2 regions of the Fructilactobacillus fructivorans genome follow, and region 2 is predicted to be linked to the other one. Evidence: a T-box and tRNA genes for the amino acid it is inferred to sense, from the RefSeq annotation. Region 2 holds a T-box; the other holds one or more tRNA genes.

Region 1 (10,171 bases), on a different contig from region 2:
TTAAGAAGATTAATTATCCGGTTCATTACGTAATTGTTAATGAAGCAGGAGCGTCTGTTTACTCCGCTAGTAACAATGCCAGAAAAGAGTTTCCAGATTTACATGTTGAGGAACGGTCTGCAATTAGCATCGGACGTCGTTTACAGGATCCGCTTGCGGAACTAATCAAGATTGATCCTAAGGCGGTTGGGGTTGGTCAGTATCAACACGATGTTTCTGAAAGTAATCTCGATGACCAGTTGGACCGAGTGATTGAGACGGCGGTTAATCAAGTTGGGGTGAACTTGAATACCGCGAGCCCGGACCTTTTAGAACATGTTTCGGGTCTTTCAAAGTCCATTGCCCAAAACATTGTGACGTATCGGGATGAAAACGGTATGTTTTCGAATCGTAATCAGCTTAAAAAGGTTAAGCGGCTTGGACCAAAAGCTTTTGAGCAGTCGGTTGGCTTTTTGCGCATTATCAACGGTAAGAATTCACTGGATAACACTGATATTCATCCAGAAAGTTATCCAGAAGCTAAGCAAATTTTAAATGAATTGGGATTAACCCTTGATAACTTTAGTTCTGAAGATGGCAAGAAACGACTCGAAAAAGCTGATCCAGTACAGTTGTCCCGATCATTATCAATTGATCAACAACTCGTGACCGATATCCTGACTAGTCTTAAGAATCCAGGACGAGACCAACGGGATAACATGCCTAAGCCCCTCTTGAAATCAGACATCATGAAGATTGATAATTTAAAACCCGGAATGAAATTACAAGGAACGGTGCGAAATGTAACCGATTTTGGAGCATTTGTTGACATTGGAGTAAAGCAGGACGGTCTGGTTCATATTTCTAAAATGAGTCACAAGTTTATCTCGGATCCGGCAAAGGTCGTTTCCGTTGGTGATATTGTTGATGTTTGGGTCTTAGACGTTGATCTTGATCGAAAACGTATCCAACTTTCAATGGTGGGACCAGAATAGGAGCGAAGCCAGTTGCAAGATGATGAATTACAGAAGTTAGTTGAACGAATTTCGTTAGAGTCGTTTGGAAAACCGTTTAAGCATCGGGCTTATTTTAATGGTCGCCTGAAAACAACGGGTGGTCGTTATCACTTAAAAGACCATAATATTGATATTAATCGAAAAATGGCAGATGTGATTTCAGAGGATGAACTGATTGGAATCATTAAGCATGAGCTGGTTCATTATCATTTACACCTAGCTGGTTACTCAGCTAATCATCGTTCTAAAGAATTTAAGCAGTTACTTAAAGCTGTTGGTGGAAGTAGATATGCCCCTAATTTAAAAGCAAAATCGACAATTTATTATTTTTACCAGTGTACGAATTGTGGTCAGATCTATCGACGTAAGCGACGGGTAAATATTTCCCGCTTTGTATGTAGTAAGTGTCGTGGTAAGCTAAAACTAGTTAAAAAGGAGTGAAATATCATGGAAAAAATTATTGTTAGAGTTCCTGCAACCTCAGGAAACGTTGGAAACGGATATAGTTCAATCGGACTTGCTCTTCACATGTATTACACGGTTATTGTTGAAGAAGAGACGGAAAAATGGCGGGTTAACCACGCTTTTGGTGACTCAGTCCCTCACGACGACAAGAACCTAGTGGTTCAAACTATTTTGAAGGTCAATCCTAAGATTATGCCCCACCAACTAACGGTAATGTCAGATGTTCCGCTTGAAAAAGGACTGGGTTCGAGCACTACGGCAATTGCAGCGGGAATTAAGATTGCCAACAAACTCGAAAACATGAACTTATCTGTTAATGATCAGATTAACATTGGTAGTCGGATGGAGGGTCATCCAGATAACATTGCTTCGGCAATTTTAGGTGACATTACCATCTCTCATTATGAAGATGGTAAAACCGACGTGGTAAAAGCTCATATGCCTGACGAAATGCAAGCCTTGGTCTTTATCAGAAACGAGAAAATTACTCAAAAGAAGGGGATGGAACGTTTCCCCAAGGAAATTAAATTTGCCCAAGAGGTTCAAACTAGTAGTGCTTCGAATGTGTTTGTCGCGGCTTTAATGCAGAAAGATTGGGATAAGGCTGCTCATATGGTTGAAGCTGATAGTCTGATTCGAACCGGTCAGGGAAATGACTTTAAAGACTTTAAGGTTATTCAACAAACCGCTCATGAATTAGGAATCTATGGAACCTACATTAGTGGAGTGGGTTCCTCAATCATTACGTTAGGTGACTATGATCACTTAACGACCTTACAAAGCAAGATTGAAAGTAATGATCAGTTGGACGGAAAATGTCGGTTAATTGATCTTGATCGTGATGGTGCTACCATTCGTGGTGAAGATTAATTCAAAAATTCATTGCGCTTCGTCGTTAAATTTGCTATGATGTTTATTGTAGCAATGCGGCCATGGCGGAATTGGCAGACGCGCAAGATTAAGGATCTTGTCGGGATTTATCCCGGTGGAAGTTCGAGTCTTCTTGGCCGCATAATTGAATAATGATTCAAATAACACCTAATCTTTCTTAAGATTAGGTGTTATTTTTTGGCTTTTAGGTTCCTTTGATTGACTTTCAGCGCGCTAGGATTAACTTAAAGAAGTGGGTATATTAATTAATTATCAAGGGATGGTGTGATTATGACAGATAAATTAACAACTGAAGCTGGCCAACCATGGGCCAACAATGAACATTCACAAACTGCTGGGGTTCGTGGCCCAGTTTTAATGCAAGACTATCAACTACTGGAAAAGTTAGCTCACTTTAATCGTGAGCGAATTCCAGAACGAGTTGTCCACGCTAAGGGTGCTGGTGCCAAGGGTGTTTTTAAACTAACTCATGATATGAGCAAGTACACTAAGGCCGACATCTTTAACGGAAAGGGGAAAGAAACCCCAATGACAATCAGAATTTCTCAGGTTGCAGGAGAAGCTGGTTATCCTGATACAGTGCGGGATGTTCGTGGATTTGCGTTAAAGTTTTACACCAAAGAGGGTAATTATGACATCGTCGGAAACAATACTCCGGTATTCTTTGTAAATGATCCCCTTAAGTTTCCTGATTTTATTCATTCTCAGAAACGTGATCCTAAGACTCACTTGCGTTCTCAAGAAATGCAGTGGGACTTCTGGTCTCATTCACCGGAATCAGTTCATCAGGTAACCTATTTGATGGGTGATCGTGGTAATCCGGCTAGTTACCGAACCATGAATGGTTATGGTAGTCACACCTATAAGTGGGTTAATAAAGAAGGAACTCCATTTTGGGTTAAGTATCACTTTATTAGTCAACAAGGTGTTAAAAACATGACGAATGAGCAAGCTTCCGAAGCAGCTACTAAGGATACGGATTACCTTATTCATGACCTGTACGATGCGATTGAACAAAAGAACTATCCAACATGGAAGGTTTACGTCCAAATTCTTCCATATAAAGCTGGAATTGACTATAATCCTGACATTTTTGATGTCACTAAAGTTGTTTCTCATAAAGATTACCCACTGCAAGAAGTTGGTGAATTTACCCTTAATCAAAACCCAACTAACTATTTTGACGACGTTGAGGAATTGGCTTTCTCACCAGCTAACCTAGTTCCTGGAATCGAAGCTAGTCCAGATAAACTGTTACAAGGACGTTTGTTTGCCTACAAGGATGCCGAGCGATACCGTTTAGGAGCTAATTATGAACAGCTTAAGGTCAACCGTCCTGTTGATGGTGTTCATAACTATGAACGAGATGGCTTAATGGCACAAGGACAAGACGGATCGGTTAACTATGAGCCAAATGGTAAGGGCGGCCCAGTTGAGGATCTCAGTGCTTCGATCAGTCCTGATAAGGTCGAGGGTGAAACTGGTGCTTTTAAACCTTACGATACCGATTATTACAGTGAGGCTGGAAAGCTTTACCATGTTATGAAGCCTGAAGAACGAGATCGTTTGATTCAGACCATCAAGGGCGCTTTAGGTTCCGTTAATAACCATGAGATTAAGGTTCTGGAGACTAGACAGTTTTATAAGGCTGATCCTGAATATGGAACTCGGGTTGCCAAAGCATTAGGCCTTGATTTAAATGAAATTAGATAAAAAATTAAATTAAAATAAAAAAGCACTTCACGTTATGTGAAGTGCTTTTTTTAGTATGCTGGCGCGGTTGAAGCGGAACCAGGGTTATCACTTGAATCTTGATTATTAGCTTGACTCCCGCCATTTCCGTTACTAGGGGAGTTAGTTTGTTGTTGCTTGGAAGTTAATCCCTTAGCAGGATCGAGATTCAAAGTTGTTCGAATATGATTAGAAACGTTCATTAGCTCATCGGGTTGAGCTACTTGGTAACTAATCCCATTAATCATGGCTTCATTTCCCTGTAGTGTTTCCGACTTAATGTGATGAGTAGCTGGACCATACTTGGATCTGATCGCAATCATGTCATCAAATGACAAATCAGTCTTGAGATTGCCGTTTAGTGATTCAAGAATTTGTTGGTACCTAGGGATGGAAGAAATTCCCATTCCTTTCATCACAAGCTTCTCCAGAATTTGACGTTGCCGTTGTTGCCGTCCATAATCACCCTTTGGATCGTCATCACGCATTCTGGAATAGTCAAGGGCTTGGTCTCCATCTAGGTGAGTCATTTTGCCCTTAACTACGTTTGCATTGCCATATTTGAATGTGAGTGGTGGTTTAACGTCAACTCCACCGACTGAATTCACCATCTGTTTTAATCCGCCCATGTTGACAATAGCAAAATAATCAATGGGAACGTTAAGAAGATCCTGGACGGTAGAAATGGCAGTTTTAGGACCGCCAATGGTATAGGCTGCGTTAATTTTTTCGTATGGTTGGGAATCGCCGTTAACAACCACTTTAGTATCACGAGGGATGCTGGTTAAGTAAGTAGTTTCTTTTTGTGGATTAACGGTGGCAACGATAATTGTGTCAGTACGACCAACGTCATGTCTCCCCAGTGCCCCTGTATCGGTTCCCATCAATAGGATGGAAAAGGGCTTTCTTTTTTTGAGGATCCCAGATACGTTTCGTGATTTTCCAATGCCATCATCTTGAAACGTTCCGCCAAACGAATGACGTGCTTGCGTATAAGCTCGAAATCCGAACGCTAGTCCAATGAGGACAATTAGTAAGACGACGGCCATAAAGGTCCATGCGATTGGATGGTGTGGTTCTTCATCATAATCAACGGCGGGTTCAGATTGTGGTTCCGCAAAGTGTGGATTACCGGACCGACGATTACGTGATTGATAATTGTCATTATTGTTATCGTTATTTGACATGTGCAGCCCCCACTTATTATTAATACTGGTTCAAATTATATAGCAGTCTTGAAGACAAACGCTAGTTATTTCTTAACTTTTTAGTATATTTTAATATAACCATATTGTCCCATTATAGTAGTTTTTAATGGCACAAAATCATATGGTACAATAAGTTAAGTTAAATTTATAGGAATAGGATGGTCTAATGGGGATCTTTTTTAAAAGTATTTCAGGAATACTAATCGTGTTAATCATGATTATACTTGGTTTTGTTTTGGCAAAACGGCATTGGTTCAACGATGATTCCACGAACTTAATTGTAAAATTGGTGATTGACGTTGCTTTACCGTGTTACATGATTTACACCATTGGTCATGATTTTACGGCTAATACTCTACTTTCGACCCTGCCAGATTTGCGGTTCCCCGTGGTAAGTATGTTGATCATGTTCGGCATTTCTGTGGCAATTGCACGAGTTATTCGCATTAAAAAGTATCATCGGGGCTTGTTTGAATCGATGTTTTTAAATTCTAATACGGTCTTTGTTGGTTTGCCGGTTAATATGGCGTTGTTTGGAGCACAAAGCCTCCCATACATTCTGGTGTACTACATGGCCAACACGACGTTTTTCTGGACCATTGGAGTTTACCTAATTCAAATGGACGGGGATGCCAATTCCAAGTTTGATTGGAAAAAGACGATCGGGAAGATCCTTTCACCGCCACTTCTAGGATTCATTATTGGGGTCATTTTGGTCCTTCTTAGGATCAAACTACCTAGTTTCTTAATGAGTGATTTTCAGTACGTCGGGAACTTGACGATTCCACTTTCCATGATGTTCATTGGAATTTCAATGGCAAATGTCAATCTTGCCAAGTTCGATTTGAGTGCTTCCAATTGGGGGATCTTACTAGGAAGGTTTATCATTTCGCCATCCCTCATGGCGCTCTTGGTAATTCCAACCGGAATGCCAATTTTAATGAAACAGGTCTTTATCATGCAAGCGGCCATGCCAGTTATGACAAATGCCCCAATTGTTGCCAGAAAGTATGGTGCGGACGCTGATTATGCTTCATTGATGGTTACTGAGACGACCATCATCAGTTTGATTGTTTTACCCATTTTAATGGTGATCGTACAACAGATCCATTAAGACGAGTCAATTGAAAAATAGACAAGTAAAGAATGGGAGTAGTAGTGTAAAGTGAAAAAATCAGTGATATATGTTTTAATTTCAACGTTAATGTTTAGTTCGATGGAGATTGCCTTAAAGGTTGCTGGCAGTGAGTTTAATCCAATTCAGTTAAATTTACTGCGATTCTTCATTGGTGGGGTAGTATTGTTGCCGTTTGCTTTTTATGAGTTACATAAAAGACGGCGGAAGCTTAATCTAGATGACTGGAAAGCCTTTGCGTTTACCGGATTTGCATGTGTGGTTATCAGCATGACTTTGTATCAGTTAGCCATCGTTTATGATAAACCAGCCATTGTGGCCGTTTTGTTTAGTTGTAATCCAGTATTTGCAGTTATTTTTGCCTATTTCATTTTGCACGAACGAATTGGACGAGCAAATTTAATTTCGCTTATTATTTCCGTTATTGGATTAATTGTGATTGTCAATCCGTTTAATCTGACTAATCCAGTTGGAATTATTTTATCCCTTCTGTCAGCGGTTACCTTTGGTTTCTATAGTATTTTGTCACAATCCTGTTCGGTGAAAAGGAATTTAGATGGGATAACCATTACCTGTTTTACATTTATTGCTGGTTCTTTTGAACTTTTTGTTCTATCATTGATTACCAACATTCCTGCTGTTGCTAGCGGAATGAAAACGGTGGGATGGTTAAGCCAGTTCGCTGCTATTCCCATTTTGAAAGATGTTAACTTACAAAACTTTTGGATTTTGTTTTTTATTGGAGTTTGTGTGACTGGTGGTGGATTTGCCTTCTACTTCTTGGCCATGCAGGAGTCCGGGGTTTCAATTGCGTCCCTAGTATTCTTCATAAAACCTGGTTTGGCACCAATCTTAGCCATGATTTTTGTTGGTGAGAAGATCAATTTGCCAACCGTCGTCGGGATCGTGATCATTTTGATTGGTTCCGTGGTTACCTTTATCGGAGAACGCTACAAGGAGACCGATGCCACCATGTTAAATGACAAGACGATTGAGGAAAGTAAGTAATCTTAGTTTATTGAGGCGATTGGATGAGTAAATTAGTAATTATGAGACACGGCGAAAGTGTCGCAAATCACACTAATACCTTTACTGGATGGAGTGATGTCCCACTAACTAAAAAGGGTGCTGAAGAAGCCATTAAAGCTGGCAAACGGTTAAAAGAAACCGGGATTCAATTCAGTGACGTCCATACTTCCGTTTTAAAACGTGCTATTGTTACCGCGGAGATTGTCCTAGATGTGATTGATCAGGATTTTATTCCTGAACACAAGAGTTGGCGCTTAAACGAGCGGCATTATGGTGCATTAAGGGGCCAAAATAAAGAAGAAGTTAGAAAACGGGTAGGAGATACCCAGTTTATGAAGTGGCGAAGGAGTTTTTATGCGGTCCCACCGAAATTAGACGAAGTCCCGCCGGTGCGAAAGTATCGACGACTGGGAGTGGTTGAACCACCAGCAGAAAGTCTTAAAATGGCTTATGATCGTATGATTCCATATTGGCAGGATGAGATTGCTCCTCGACTTCTTGATGGCAAAAATCAATTGATAGTGGCTCACGGAAGTACTCTACGAGCGTTAATTAAATACTTAGAAAACATTAGTGATAAGGGAATTGATGGAGTCGAAGTTAAAAATGGCCGTCCTATCATCTATACCTTTGATCCCGATTTAGACATTTTGGATAAAACGTATCTGAAGTAAAATAAAAAGGACGAAAACTTTTACTTAAGTTTTCGTCCTTTTTATTGGCTAAGATTGTTAAGACTTTGCGTAATTATTCTTGTAATTTCTCGAACCTAACGGGCTTCGATTGTTTCTGGACCGTCAGCATGTTCCACAATAATGGTATTAACGATGTTTAGGAATAAACCATGTTCCACAATTCCGGTCATACTATCAAGTTTTTCACCTAGTTGAACTGGGGTGGTGATCTCTGGTAGTCCAAGATCAATGATGTAATCACCGGAATCAGTCGTTAGCTTTCCTCCATGACCACTTTGCCGGAACTTTGGATGAAGTCCCATTCGATTAAGACGGCGATAAAGTTGACCACTACCGTATGGAATTACTTCAAGTGGAAGTGGATAGTTGAGCTTTTTGACCATCTTACTTTCATCAACAATCCACATATTACGATCAGAGTTAATGGCAACGATTTTTTCCATCAAGTGCGCTGCACCGCCACCCTTAATTCCTTGGAAGTTCTTATCGATCTGATCAGCCCCATCAATGGTGAGGTCAATGTGATCGACTTTGTCGACATCCTTGGTGGTAATCCCAAGACTTTCAGCATAACGCTTAGTCTTGTTAGAAGTTGGTACTCCAATAATGTCTAAGCCTTCGTTCTTAATGCGTTCGCTTAGAGCATCTACCATGTACTTGATGGTGGTTCCCGATCCAAGACCTAAAACCATTCCATCCTTAACGTGTTTAACAGCTTCTTTTCCAACGTGTTTCTTTAACTCTCGCTGATCTGCTGAATTCATTTGATTGTTCCCCTTCAAATTAAGTCGTTACTTTCAGTAACTTGACCACTAATATTAATTTTCACTGGTCTTCATGATTTTGTCAAGCAATGTCAAATTTTAGAAAAGACTGGTAAAATAATAGTAGGAATTTTTGAGAAATGAAGGGGTAATCGATTATGCTAAGAGGCTTTGAAATTGTTTCAAAATATCAGAACGAAAATTTAACGTTACCAAAACGAGCAACGGAAAAAGCGGCTGGCTATGACTTTGCCAGTGCTTGTGACATGACCATCCCATCAATCTGGAAAACCGGTTTGATGCATGCGTTTGCCATTATCAAGGCACAAAAAAATTTAGATCAGCAAGCTATTATGGCTTCAGAAAAGGCTCTAAAACCGTTCTTGGTTCCAACCGGAATCAAGGCTTACATGCAACCAAACGAAGTATTGATTATCGCAAATCGTTCGAGTAATCCACTTAAACGAAACTTAGTGATTCCTAATGGGATTGGTGTCATTGATGCTGATTACTATAATAATGAAAGTAATGAGGGGGAGATTTTTGTTCAGATTTTAAATTTCGGCATCGTTGATCGCAAGATTAAAAAGGGTGACCGAATTGGACAGGGAATCTTTATGCCTTATTTATTAGCGGACAAAGATGAAGGACCAAAATTAACTCGAAATGGGGGATTTGGTTCTTCTGGCAAATAGTTAGGAAATGATTTAATGGCTAAAACAAAAACACAATACGTTTGTTCCAACTGTGGATACATTTCACCACGTTATATGGGACGTTGTCCCAACTGTGGTGAGTGGAACACGATGGTGGAACAGACCGTTCAGAAGAACGATCCGAAAAAGGCTAATGTTAGTCGAGTTTCCCTTAGTGGCAACAAATCACAACCACAGTTAATCGGACAAGTCAACGCAGAAAGTGCTCCTAGAGTTCAGGTGGATTCAAATGAATTAAATCGTGTCCTGGGTGGTGGAATCGTACCTGGTTCACTGGTATTAATTGGTGGTGATCCAGGGATTGGTAAGTCGACCTTACTCTTGCAAGTTTCTGGTCAGTTGGCTGAATCAGGACAAAGGGTCCTCTATGTTTCGGGAGAAGAAAGTGCCGATCAGATTAAAATGAGGGCTGATCGACTGAATGTTTCCGAAAATGGTAATTTATACATTTATCCTGAAACTGACATGGCTTCAATCAGAAAAGCCATTGAAGAAGTAAAACCCGATACGGTCATTATTGATTCAGTTCAGACCATGCAGGA
Region 2 (10,171 bases):
ATCAGATAAAAAAGGAACCTCGATCAAAATGATCTAGGTTCTTTTTTGTATCTTACTTAGATAATTCATAAATTGATTGACCATAAATGGACATTGCCAGAATCAAATCATTAACTGGCGAATACTCATTAGCCTGATGCATTGTATCTTCAGCTCCAGGGAAAAGTGCTCCAAATGCTACACCACGCTTCATCATTCGGGCATACGTTCCACCACCAACAACTTCTGGTTGAGCATCATCCTGATCGGTTTGTTCTCGATAGATTCCCATTAATTTCTTAACAATTAGATCGTTTTCATCAACGAAATGAGGATCCATTTGTGAAATTTGCTTAGTTGTTCCATTGAAACGATCTGCCGCATCCTGCATCTTAGCTAGGATTGTATCAGTAGTAATTCCCTTAGGATACCTGAAATTAGTGTTGACCATTCCTCCGTCTTTGTGACTAAAGTTCATTAATCCAACATTCATGGTTAATTCACCCATTACATCATCCGTAAAATTAAGTCCGAGTTTATGGGCCCGAGAATCATCATGAAGCTTTTCATCAATGAAATTAATAATGTTGGCACCGCTAGTATCAAAACTGTAATCCACCAGAAAATCTGCCAAATAAGTCCCGGCATTGATTCCATTCTTAGGTTCCATCCCATGAGCAGCTTTACCAACGACGGTTAGTTTGATGTTGTCACCCTCAATTTCATAACTTCCAGTAACTGGAACTTTATCTAAGTATTGCTCAAACTGGTCTGCCATATTAGATACATTGGCCGCCGTAACCTCAGCTTCAGCATCTCGTGGAACCATGTTTTCACGTAATCCAGCTTTAAAGTTAATCAGAGTATTATCTCCATCACTTTGATTGGAATCAAAATGAGTTTCAAGGGTAACATTCCCTTTTTCACCATTGATTAAAGGGAACTCTGCATCCGGCGAAAAGCCAAACGAAGGAGTTGGCTCGACTTCAAAGTAACGTTTCATACCAGTCCAATCACATTCTTCATCAGTTCCAATAATCAAACGAATCTTAACTTGGGGTTCAATTCCCTCATCCTTAAGCATCTTAAGTCCATAGTAAGCGGCAAGTCCAGGTCCCTTATCATCAGAGACACCTCGTCCAATTGCATTATCTCCATCGATTTTCAACTCAAATGGATTAGTATCCCAACCAGCTCCACCAGGCATTTCGTCTGCATGTGACAAAATTGCCATGGTTTCATCTCCAGAACCATATTCAATGTAACCAACTACATTATCAATGTTCTTGGTGGTAAAGCCATCTCGATCACCAAATTCAAGAAATTGTTGTAGTGCATGTGCTGGACCTGGTCCTAACGGGAACTCATCCGTTGCGTTGTCGAGATCTCTAGAACTATCAATTGAAACTAATTTTTTTAAATCATTTAAATAATCATTTTTATAATCTTGTGCTTTACTTTTCCAGTCAATTGCCATGTTAAAATCCTCCTACGTCATTATTTCTTATTTTAACATAATCAAGAAAGCAGCAACTCGTTTAACCAACATTCAATCTCTGAATGATATAATGCAAACGAGGTGAATAAAATGAAAAAAATTGACAAATCAATCTTAACTAAAACCATTCGAATCCGTCCTAAAAATAGTTTTAAGGGAACTTACGGCAAAATTGCTCTAGTTGGTGGTAATGAAAACTTTGGTGGTGCAATTATCATGAGCTCGCTTGGAGCAGTTTACTCAGGCGCTGGACTCACTACCACTATCACAGATCCCACCAATCAAAGTTCTCTTCACGCTTGGCTACCAGAAGCCATGTTTGCAGATTATAACGATACTGATCAAATGGTTCAATTAATTAAATCAATGAAGGTCATTACGATTGGTTCTGGTCTTGGAACTGATGATCATAGTTGCGAAATCATGGAAACCGTCTTTGATACTGTTACTCCAGATCAAATTTTACTAATCGATGGGTCAGCCATTACCATGGTTGCTGAACGTGGTCTCAAGCTTCCAGATGCTAAATTAATTTTTACGCCACATCAGATGGAATGGCAGCGTCTTTCAGGAATTAAAATGGCGGATCAAACCGAAGAACGTAATAAGGCCGCTCGTGACAAGATCGGTGGAATTGTCGTTCTCAAATCCGATCGAACTGAAGTTTACACTCCCGATGAAGTCTATCAAAATACGACTGGAACGCCTGCTCAAGCAACTGGTGGTATGGGTGATACCCTTGCTGGAATTATCGGTGGATTTGTAGCCCAATTTGATAACGAAGTTGACGCGGTTTTAGCCGCTGTTTATTCTCATAGTGCCATTGCTGATGAATTGGCAAATACACAGTATGTTGTCCTTCCCCATCAGATTTCAAAGAGACTTCCTCAATTTATGCATGAACACGAAGCATGAAATTAATCATAATAAAAAATGACAGGATTTAAATCCTGTCATTTTTTTAATTTTATCGAATGTGTAATAATCTTCTAACACTCTTCATTTTATTTCCTAAAACTCGATCCGCAACCCGGCTCCTTAGTACTAAGAATAAGTACACAAAGCCACCAGCTGCTGTTGCTAAAACAGAAACAAACAAACTAATCAGTGAACTATTGTAATTAAATATCAATCCAAGTCCAAAGTTAGCTCCGTATACAACAATCAAAGCCACCAGATATGTGATTAGTGCAAACGTTAAAATTTTAACTGAGTTAGTTTTAATATCATCTATTTCCAATCCGAATTCACGTTTAAGAGAATGAATAATCAGATAATTAGCAATTGTAAATCCAACTGCAGTAGCCATCAAAGCACCAAATGCACCGAAAAAGTATACAAGCGGAACTTGAGTAACTAATTTAATGATGGTCCCTACCACAAAGTATTTAACAGCCCGTTTGTTCTCCGAAATTCCTTGCATTAATGCGGTTACAACGGTAAATAGTCCAAGACTGATCGAAACAATGGCAGAAAAGGTTAAAACGTCTGCCCCAAGATCCATATTAGCCGTCCCGTAAAAAGTTCGGTTAATCGGTCCAGCAATGGCAGCCATTCCTAATGCTGCTGGGAACATCACAAATTCAAACAAAATCAACGCATTACTAAGTTGTTTACTAATCGAGTGATTATCACCCTTAGTACGGGCTTCTGATAACAATGGCACTACGGTAATTGCTAAAGCCGATGCTAACGAAACCACAATCATAATTAATTTATTAGCATTGGCGGCAAAAATTGCATAGATATATTGAAGATTAGTATTAGTGTAATTAGTTGCCCAATGCATAATGTTAAAGAATGAGTATTGATCAATCAATTGAAAGATGGTAATGCCAGAACCTAGGATGATAAAAGGAACCGCTTGACTAATAATCTCCTTATAGAGGTCATTGGTCTTAACGTTAATGGCATTATCACTTGAAGCAATCAATCCTTGAAAATGATCACGTCGGCGCCAGTAATACCAGCCAAGGGCCAGAAAACCAAAGACAGCACCAACAAAGGCCGCAAACGTCGATTGGGTAACGGCCGTTACCCAACTACCATGAATAATCACCATAATGAAAAAGGCGGAAGCCAACATATAAATGACACGCCCTAATTGCTCAACAAATTGAGACATGGCAGAAGGAGCCATCTGTTGGAATCCTTGAAAGTATCCACGGGTCAAACTCATGGCTGGAATGATTAAAATTGCCCATGCCAAGGAACGAATAACTGGAATGGCATTTTTTCCACCACTACCAGCTAAGATAGGCGCACAAAAATAAATCAAAAGAGCACAAACAACTCCGGTCACAACCGAAAGCGTAATTCCCTTTTTATAAAGCTTGGCACTCACTCCATACTCATTTAGAGCATTGTAATGCGCAACTTCTTTGGCAACAGCTGAGGGAATTCCAGCAATAGCAATCGTCAGAAATTCACTATAAATATTGTAACCCATGGTATACAACGTATTAGCAAGTGGGAACAATGAAGCTCCAAAAATCAAACGCCAAGGAATAATATAAATGGCACCAAGGATTCGAGAAAGAATGCTACCAATGGTCATCCAAGCTGATCCTTTAACCATCTTACCTTGAGATTTTTCACTATCTTCAATTTCATCTTTTTCTAATTCATCTTGTTCAAACTCGTTGTTCACAAATTTTCCCCTACTTTCACGTTACAAATATAAATTTTAAATATTTCAAAAAATAATATCAAATTTTCCATGAATAACCTTTTTACTTTGCAACAATATTAACGATTTTCTTTGGAACAACGATCACTTTTCTAACCGTCTTCCCATCAAGGAATGATTTAACGTTTTCATCATCTAAAGCAATTTGTTCGGTCTCATCTTTGCCAGCATCGACGCTCACTTTAATATGACCACGCACTTTACCATTGACCTGAACAACTAGTTCAACTTGATCTTCTTGCAGTTTACTTTCATCAGCTTCTGGCCATTGTGAAAGTTCAATTGAGCGATCATGACCCAATTGTTGCCACAATTCTTCAGCCACGTGAGGAGTAATTGGTGAAAGCAGTTTAATAAAGCCTTCCGCATACTTTTTGGGTAGTTTGTTAGCTTTATAAGCTTCATTAATGAAAACCATCATTTGTGAAATGGCAACGTTAAAACGCATATTTTCAAAATCGTCAGTAACTTTCTTAACGGTTTGGTTATAAATCTTATCTAGGCTTCCATCATTATCATCAACAATCACATCACTAAGCGTATTATCATCATTCATGTAAAGACGCCAAATTCGTTTGATCCATCGATTAGCTCCAACAATTCCATCCGTATTCCATGGTTTAGATTCAGAAAGTGGGCCCATGAACATTTCATATAATCGCAATGTATCTGCCCCATACTGCTTAACAATGTCATCTGGGTTAACCACATTGCCCTTAGATTTAGACATTTTTTCGTGATTAGTCCCTAAAATCATTCCCTGGTTAACTAGTTTCTGAAATGGTTCTTTAGTAGGAACGACCCCTAAATCATAAAGTACCTTATGCCAGAAACGAGCGTAGAGTAAGTGCAAAACTGCATGTTCAGCCCCACCAACGTATAAATCAATTGGAAGCCAGTACTTAAGTTTTTCTGGATCGGCAATCATCTTATCATTATGAGGATCAACGTATCTTAAATAATACCAAGAACTTCCTGCCCACTGTGGCATCGTGTTAGTTTCTCGCCTTCCGTGACGTCCATTTTTATCGGTAACGTTAACCCAGTCTGTCAGGTTAGCAAGTGGACTTTCACCAGTTCCAGATGGTTGAATGTCAGCAGTCTTAGGTAATCTTAATGGAAGCTGATCTTCTGGGACAAGCGAGGTAGTGCCATCATCCCAATGAATTACTGGAATGGGCTCACCCCAATAACGTTGACGACTAAAGATCCAGTCACGTAAACGATAATTAACCTTCTTGTTTCCAGCATGATGGTCTTTTAACCATTCGATAATTTTGTCAATGGCTTGTTTTTTATCCATCCCGTCAAGAAAACCAGAATTAATGTGAACTCCATCACCAGTGTAAGCTGCCTCACTAACGTCGCCACCTTCAATAACTGGAATGATTGGCAAATCGAATTTTTTAGCAAAATCAAAATCACGTTGATCGTGTGCCGGAACCGCCATTACTGCTCCAGTTCCATAGCTTGGAAGAACATAGTCCCCAATCCAGATTGGAATTCTTTTTCCGTTAACGGGATTAATAGCGTAAGCACCAGTAAATACTCCTGATTTATCCTTATTTAAATCAGTCCGTTCCAAATCAGACTTAGAAGCAATCTTGGCCCGATAATTCTCAACTTCAGATTTCTGCTCTGGCGTCATGATCTGATCAACGATTGGATTTTCTGGGGACAGAACTAAATATGATACCCCATAAATTGTGTCCGGTCGAGTGGTGAACACTTCGATCTTCTGATCTTCTTCATTGACATCAAATGAAATGCTAGCTCCTACCGAACGACCAATCCAGTTCCGCTGCATTTGTTTAATACTTTCAGGCCAGTCTAAATCATCAAGATCATCAAGTAAGCGATCGGCGTACGCGGTAATCTTTAAAACCCATTGCTTCATGGGCTTTCTGTAAACGTCATAACCACCCCGTTCGGTTTTTCCGTTGACAACTTCTTCATTTGAAACGACAGTTCCACCCATAAAGTCAGGTGCCCAATTAACTTCAATCTCGTCTTCATAGGCAAGTCCCATCTTATATAGTTGTTCAAAAATCCATTGAGTCCACTTATAATAGCTAGGGTCAGAAGTATTCACTTCCCGGTCCCAATCATAAGAAAATCCTAATGATTTAATTTGTCGTTTAAAATTCTCAATGTTTTTCTTAGTGAAGTCCCGCGGATTATGTCCTGTCTTCAAAGCGTATTGCTCAGCTGGTAAGCCAAAAGCGTCCCAACCAATTGGATGCAACACATTTTTGCCCTGCATCCGTTTAAAACGGGCCATGATATCAGTTGCCGTATATCCCTCCGGGTGACCAACATGAAGTCCTTGACCAGATGGATAAGGAAACATATCTAAAACATAGTATTTATCTTTTTCTTGTTTATCACTGGTTTTAAAGGTTTGATGATCTTCCCAGTATTTTTGCCATTTCTTTTCAATCTTTGAATGATCGTAAGCCATTAAAGTTCACTCCTTAGTAAAAATTGCCATAAAAAAAGCCTATAGAAACACAATTCTATAGGACGAGGATTCCGCGGTACCACCTAAATTTCTCATAAGAGACTCTTGATTCCATAACGCGGAAAACGTTTAACTTTTAATTCGGTTAAAATTCGATGATAAGTTCAATTATTTCAAATCCAAGTTTACATCACCCACTTGGTTTCTGAAAAATGAAATCAATCTAATAGTTCATCTCAACAATATTAATATATGAATAAATAAACTCTACCAAATTTTCTATAAAAAAACAAGCCAATCTTGATTCCTGATATAATGATGATTGAGGTGTTTACAATGAAACTACAATCAGCGTTAAATTTTAGTCATACCCTACTTAAAAAAGCGGTTAATCCTGGTGATAATGTCATTGACGGAACCGCCGGATTGGGACATGACACCCTCTTCTTAGCCCAACTTGTTGGTCAAAAGGGAAAAGTCTTTAGCTTTGACATTCAGCAAAGTGCCATTGATGCCACTAACCATCGAATAAACGAAAATGAGGTTCAACATCAGTGTGAAGTTATTCATGACGGACACGAAAACGTAAAGAGGTACATTAATGATCAACCAATTTCTGCCGCTATCTTTAACCTGGGATACTTACCCACTGGAAATAAAACCATCATAACTAAACCGGCAACAACTCTAAAAGCCGTTTCGGCCATTCTCAATAATTTAACCCCAAATGGCATTATTATTTTAGTTTTGTACTATGGACATCCTGGTGGTAAAGAAGAAAAAAATCAGGTCTTAGATTTTGCAGGTAACCTTGATCAACATCAATACAACGTCTTAAAATATCAGTTTATCAATCAAATTAATGATCCACCAATATTAATTGCAATTCAAAAACGAACTAAATCATCTTAGTTCGTTTTCTTTTGCATTTTTTTATGATCAAACCAGTTAACAACATACGATAAAATAACCAATAATAGGGCCAAAATAAAGATGTTATGAATCGCTGTATAAAGAATCTCATGAAGAACAGGCAGTACTTTTTCAGAAAGATTTACCGCCGTCTGAGGATTAATTAAAGTATTCATCATTTTTAAACTAGTTCCCGGATGGTTACTTACACCCTTCGCCATAGAAGTATTCATCACAATTCCAAAGATAGAGATCATGATCGTCTGGCCTAGTGTTCTACTCAATGTATTAAATGACGACGCTACCCCCACGTGCTCTGGTGGCACCTCATTTTGAACCGTAACGGTTGATGTCGTAATGGTAATTCCAAATCCAGTTCCTAGAACAGCCGATAGAACAAAGAAAATCCAGAATGGCGTAGAAATTGGTAAAAATACCATACAAATAGCCCCAACTAAAATAAAGGATAAACTAAAATTCATAATTTGTTGTGGCCGGTACTTCAAAATCATTTTCCCTGATACAAAAGAACCAATTAACCAGAGAACCGAACTTGGCGTGATGGCAAAGCCGGCCATGGTGGCTTTCAATCCTAAAATTCCTTGCGTCCAATCTGGAAGATAAACTTCATAACCAAAAATAAACCCACTAATCAAAGCGGCAATTAAATTTTGCGTGACAAAAGTCCGACTTTTAAACATTTGAATTGGGATCAAGGGATCAGCGGCACGTTTTTCTTGTTTATAAAATAAGAAACCACTCACCAGGGCAACAATTAGACATCCAATTACCATGACCCAATTAATTGGTGCTTCACTCAAAACTTGGAACATATACATTATTGAAAATAAGAGCACGGCAATTAAAACCACTCCCGGGAGATCCATTTTACTTTCAATTTTCCGTTTTGGTTCATGCAAAAATAGTGCAATTAAAACAATCGTTAAAATTCCAATGGGAACATTAATGAAAAAGACCCAGTGCCATGATAGATTATCAACTAAAAAGCCACCAAGTAATGGTGCAACCACGGAAGCAATCCCCCATGCTGAACCATTCAATCCAACGATCTGAGCCCGCTTTTCAAAAGAATACATGTCAGCAATAATGGTAAATGAAACCGGCATAATCACACCAGCACCAACTCCTTGAACCGCACGCCACAAAATCAAAGTCCCCATACTATTGGACATTCCCGACAGCATGGACCCAATAACAAAAACTACAAGTCCAAAGATAAAGACTGATTTGCGACCTAACTGATCAGCTAACTTACCATAAATAGGAGTTGCAATTGAGTTTGTCAATAGAAAAATTGAAAAAACCCAGTTCATTAATGAAACTCCGTGAAGATCCCCAACAATCGTAGGCATAGCGGTCGATACAATGGTTCCCTCAACCGCACTCATAAACGTTGCAACAAATAGTGCAATTGTCACAACTTTGACATTTGTTTTACCTTTCATTTTTCATCATCTTTCTAATTGATCAAATAAAAAAGCGACCATTGAAGGTCGTCATTTAAAACTTTATTTAAAATAATCTTGCAGTGCTTTCACCTTGTCAGTGTGCTCCCACGGAAGATCCACATCAGTTCTTCCGAAATGACCATAAACAGCAGTTTGCTTATAAATTGGTCGTTTTAAATCAAGCATCTTAATGATGCCAGCTGGTCGCAAATCAAAGATTTTTCTAATTGCTTCCACTAGTTGATCATCGGAAACTTTCGAAGTTCCAAACGTGTTAACTGAGATAGATACAGGTTCGGCTACCCCAATTGCATATGCCAATTGAATTTCAATCTTTTTGGCAAGTCCAGCTGCTACGATGTTTTTAGCAATGTAACGGGCGGCATAACTTGCGGAACGATCTACCTTCGTGGCATCCTTTCCAGAAAAAGCGCCTCCACCATGATGAGCGGCACCACCATACGTATCAACGATGATTTTTCTTCCCGTCAATCCAGCATCACCCACTGGTCCTCCAACCACAAATTTTCCGGTTGGATTAATTAAATATTTGGTATGATCATCAAGGTATTTGGCAGGAATCGTAGTTTTAATGACCTTCTCAATGACATCTTTTCTAATTTGATCTTGTGTAACATCAGGATCATGTTGAGTACTTAAAACGACAGTATCAACTCGCTTAGGGTTGTCATCATTATCATATTCAACGGTTACCTCAGCCTTAGCATCAGGACGTAAATAAGGAATTTCATTACTTTTACGCAATTTAGCTAACTTTTGCATTAAGTGATGACTCAATGAAATTGGAAGTGGCATTAATTCCGGCGTCTCACTATCAGCATAACCAAACATAATTCCTTGGTCACCGGCTCCAATCTTATCAAGTGGGTCAACATCCCCGCCACGTGTTTCAACGGACTCATCGACTCCCTGAGCAATATCAGGCGACTGTTCATCAAGTGATACTAAAACAGCAACACTGTCAGCATCAAACCCATATTTTGGGTCATTATATCCAATCTCACGAATGGTATCTCTGACCACTTTTTGAATGTTCACATATGCAGTAGTTGAAATTTCTCCAAATACTAAAACTAATCCCGTAGTAACAGATGTTTCACAGGCAACTCGAGCATCTGGATCTTTTTTTAAAATTGCATCCA

Evidence for each region. A T-box is a leader RNA that pairs with one kind of tRNA and senses whether it is charged. The one in region 2 lies ahead of leuS (leucine--tRNA ligase), so its partner is inferred to be a tRNA-Leu.
Region 1: it has a tRNA-Leu gene. The T-box ahead of leuS (leucine--tRNA ligase) is inferred to sense a tRNA for this amino acid. The anticodon was not compared.

The regions. Positions count from the first base shown of each region.
Region 1 covers NZ_JOJZ01000019.1:196,840-207,010, reverse strand. Annotated here, with positions in the region: gene LfDm3_RS04785 (Tex family protein) at 1-974, shown strand, start outside; gene LfDm3_RS04780 (SprT family protein) at 987-1,436, shown strand; gene thrB (homoserine kinase) at 1,443-2,330, shown strand; tRNA gene LfDm3_RS04770 (tRNA-Leu) at 2,387-2,472, shown strand; gene LfDm3_RS04765 (catalase) at 2,622-4,064, shown strand; gene LfDm3_RS04760 (LCP family glycopolymer transferase) at 4,115-5,269, opposite strand; gene LfDm3_RS04755 (AEC family transporter) at 5,457-6,404, shown strand; gene LfDm3_RS04750 (DMT family transporter) at 6,456-7,433, shown strand; gene LfDm3_RS04745 (2,3-bisphosphoglycerate-dependent phosphoglycerate mutase) at 7,457-8,128, shown strand; gene rpiA (ribose-5-phosphate isomerase RpiA) at 8,224-8,913, opposite strand; gene LfDm3_RS04735 (dCTP deaminase/dUTPase family protein) at 9,072-9,608, shown strand; gene radA (DNA repair protein RadA) at 9,624-10,171, shown strand, end outside.
Region 2 covers NZ_JOJZ01000010.1:10,251-20,421, reverse strand. Annotated here, with positions in the region: gene LfDm3_RS02335 (deoxynucleoside kinase) at 1-9, shown strand, start outside; gene pepV (dipeptidase PepV) at 53-1,456, opposite strand; gene LfDm3_RS02325 (NAD(P)H-hydrate dehydratase) at 1,568-2,392, shown strand; gene LfDm3_RS02320 (putative polysaccharide biosynthesis protein) at 2,445-4,127, opposite strand; gene leuS (leucine--tRNA ligase) at 4,210-6,627, opposite strand; T-box leader at 6,683-6,876, opposite strand; gene LfDm3_RS02310 (tRNA (mnm(5)s(2)U34)-methyltransferase) at 6,964-7,539, shown strand; gene LfDm3_RS02305 (MDR family MFS transporter) at 7,536-9,005, opposite strand; gene metK (methionine adenosyltransferase) at 9,069-10,171, opposite strand, start outside.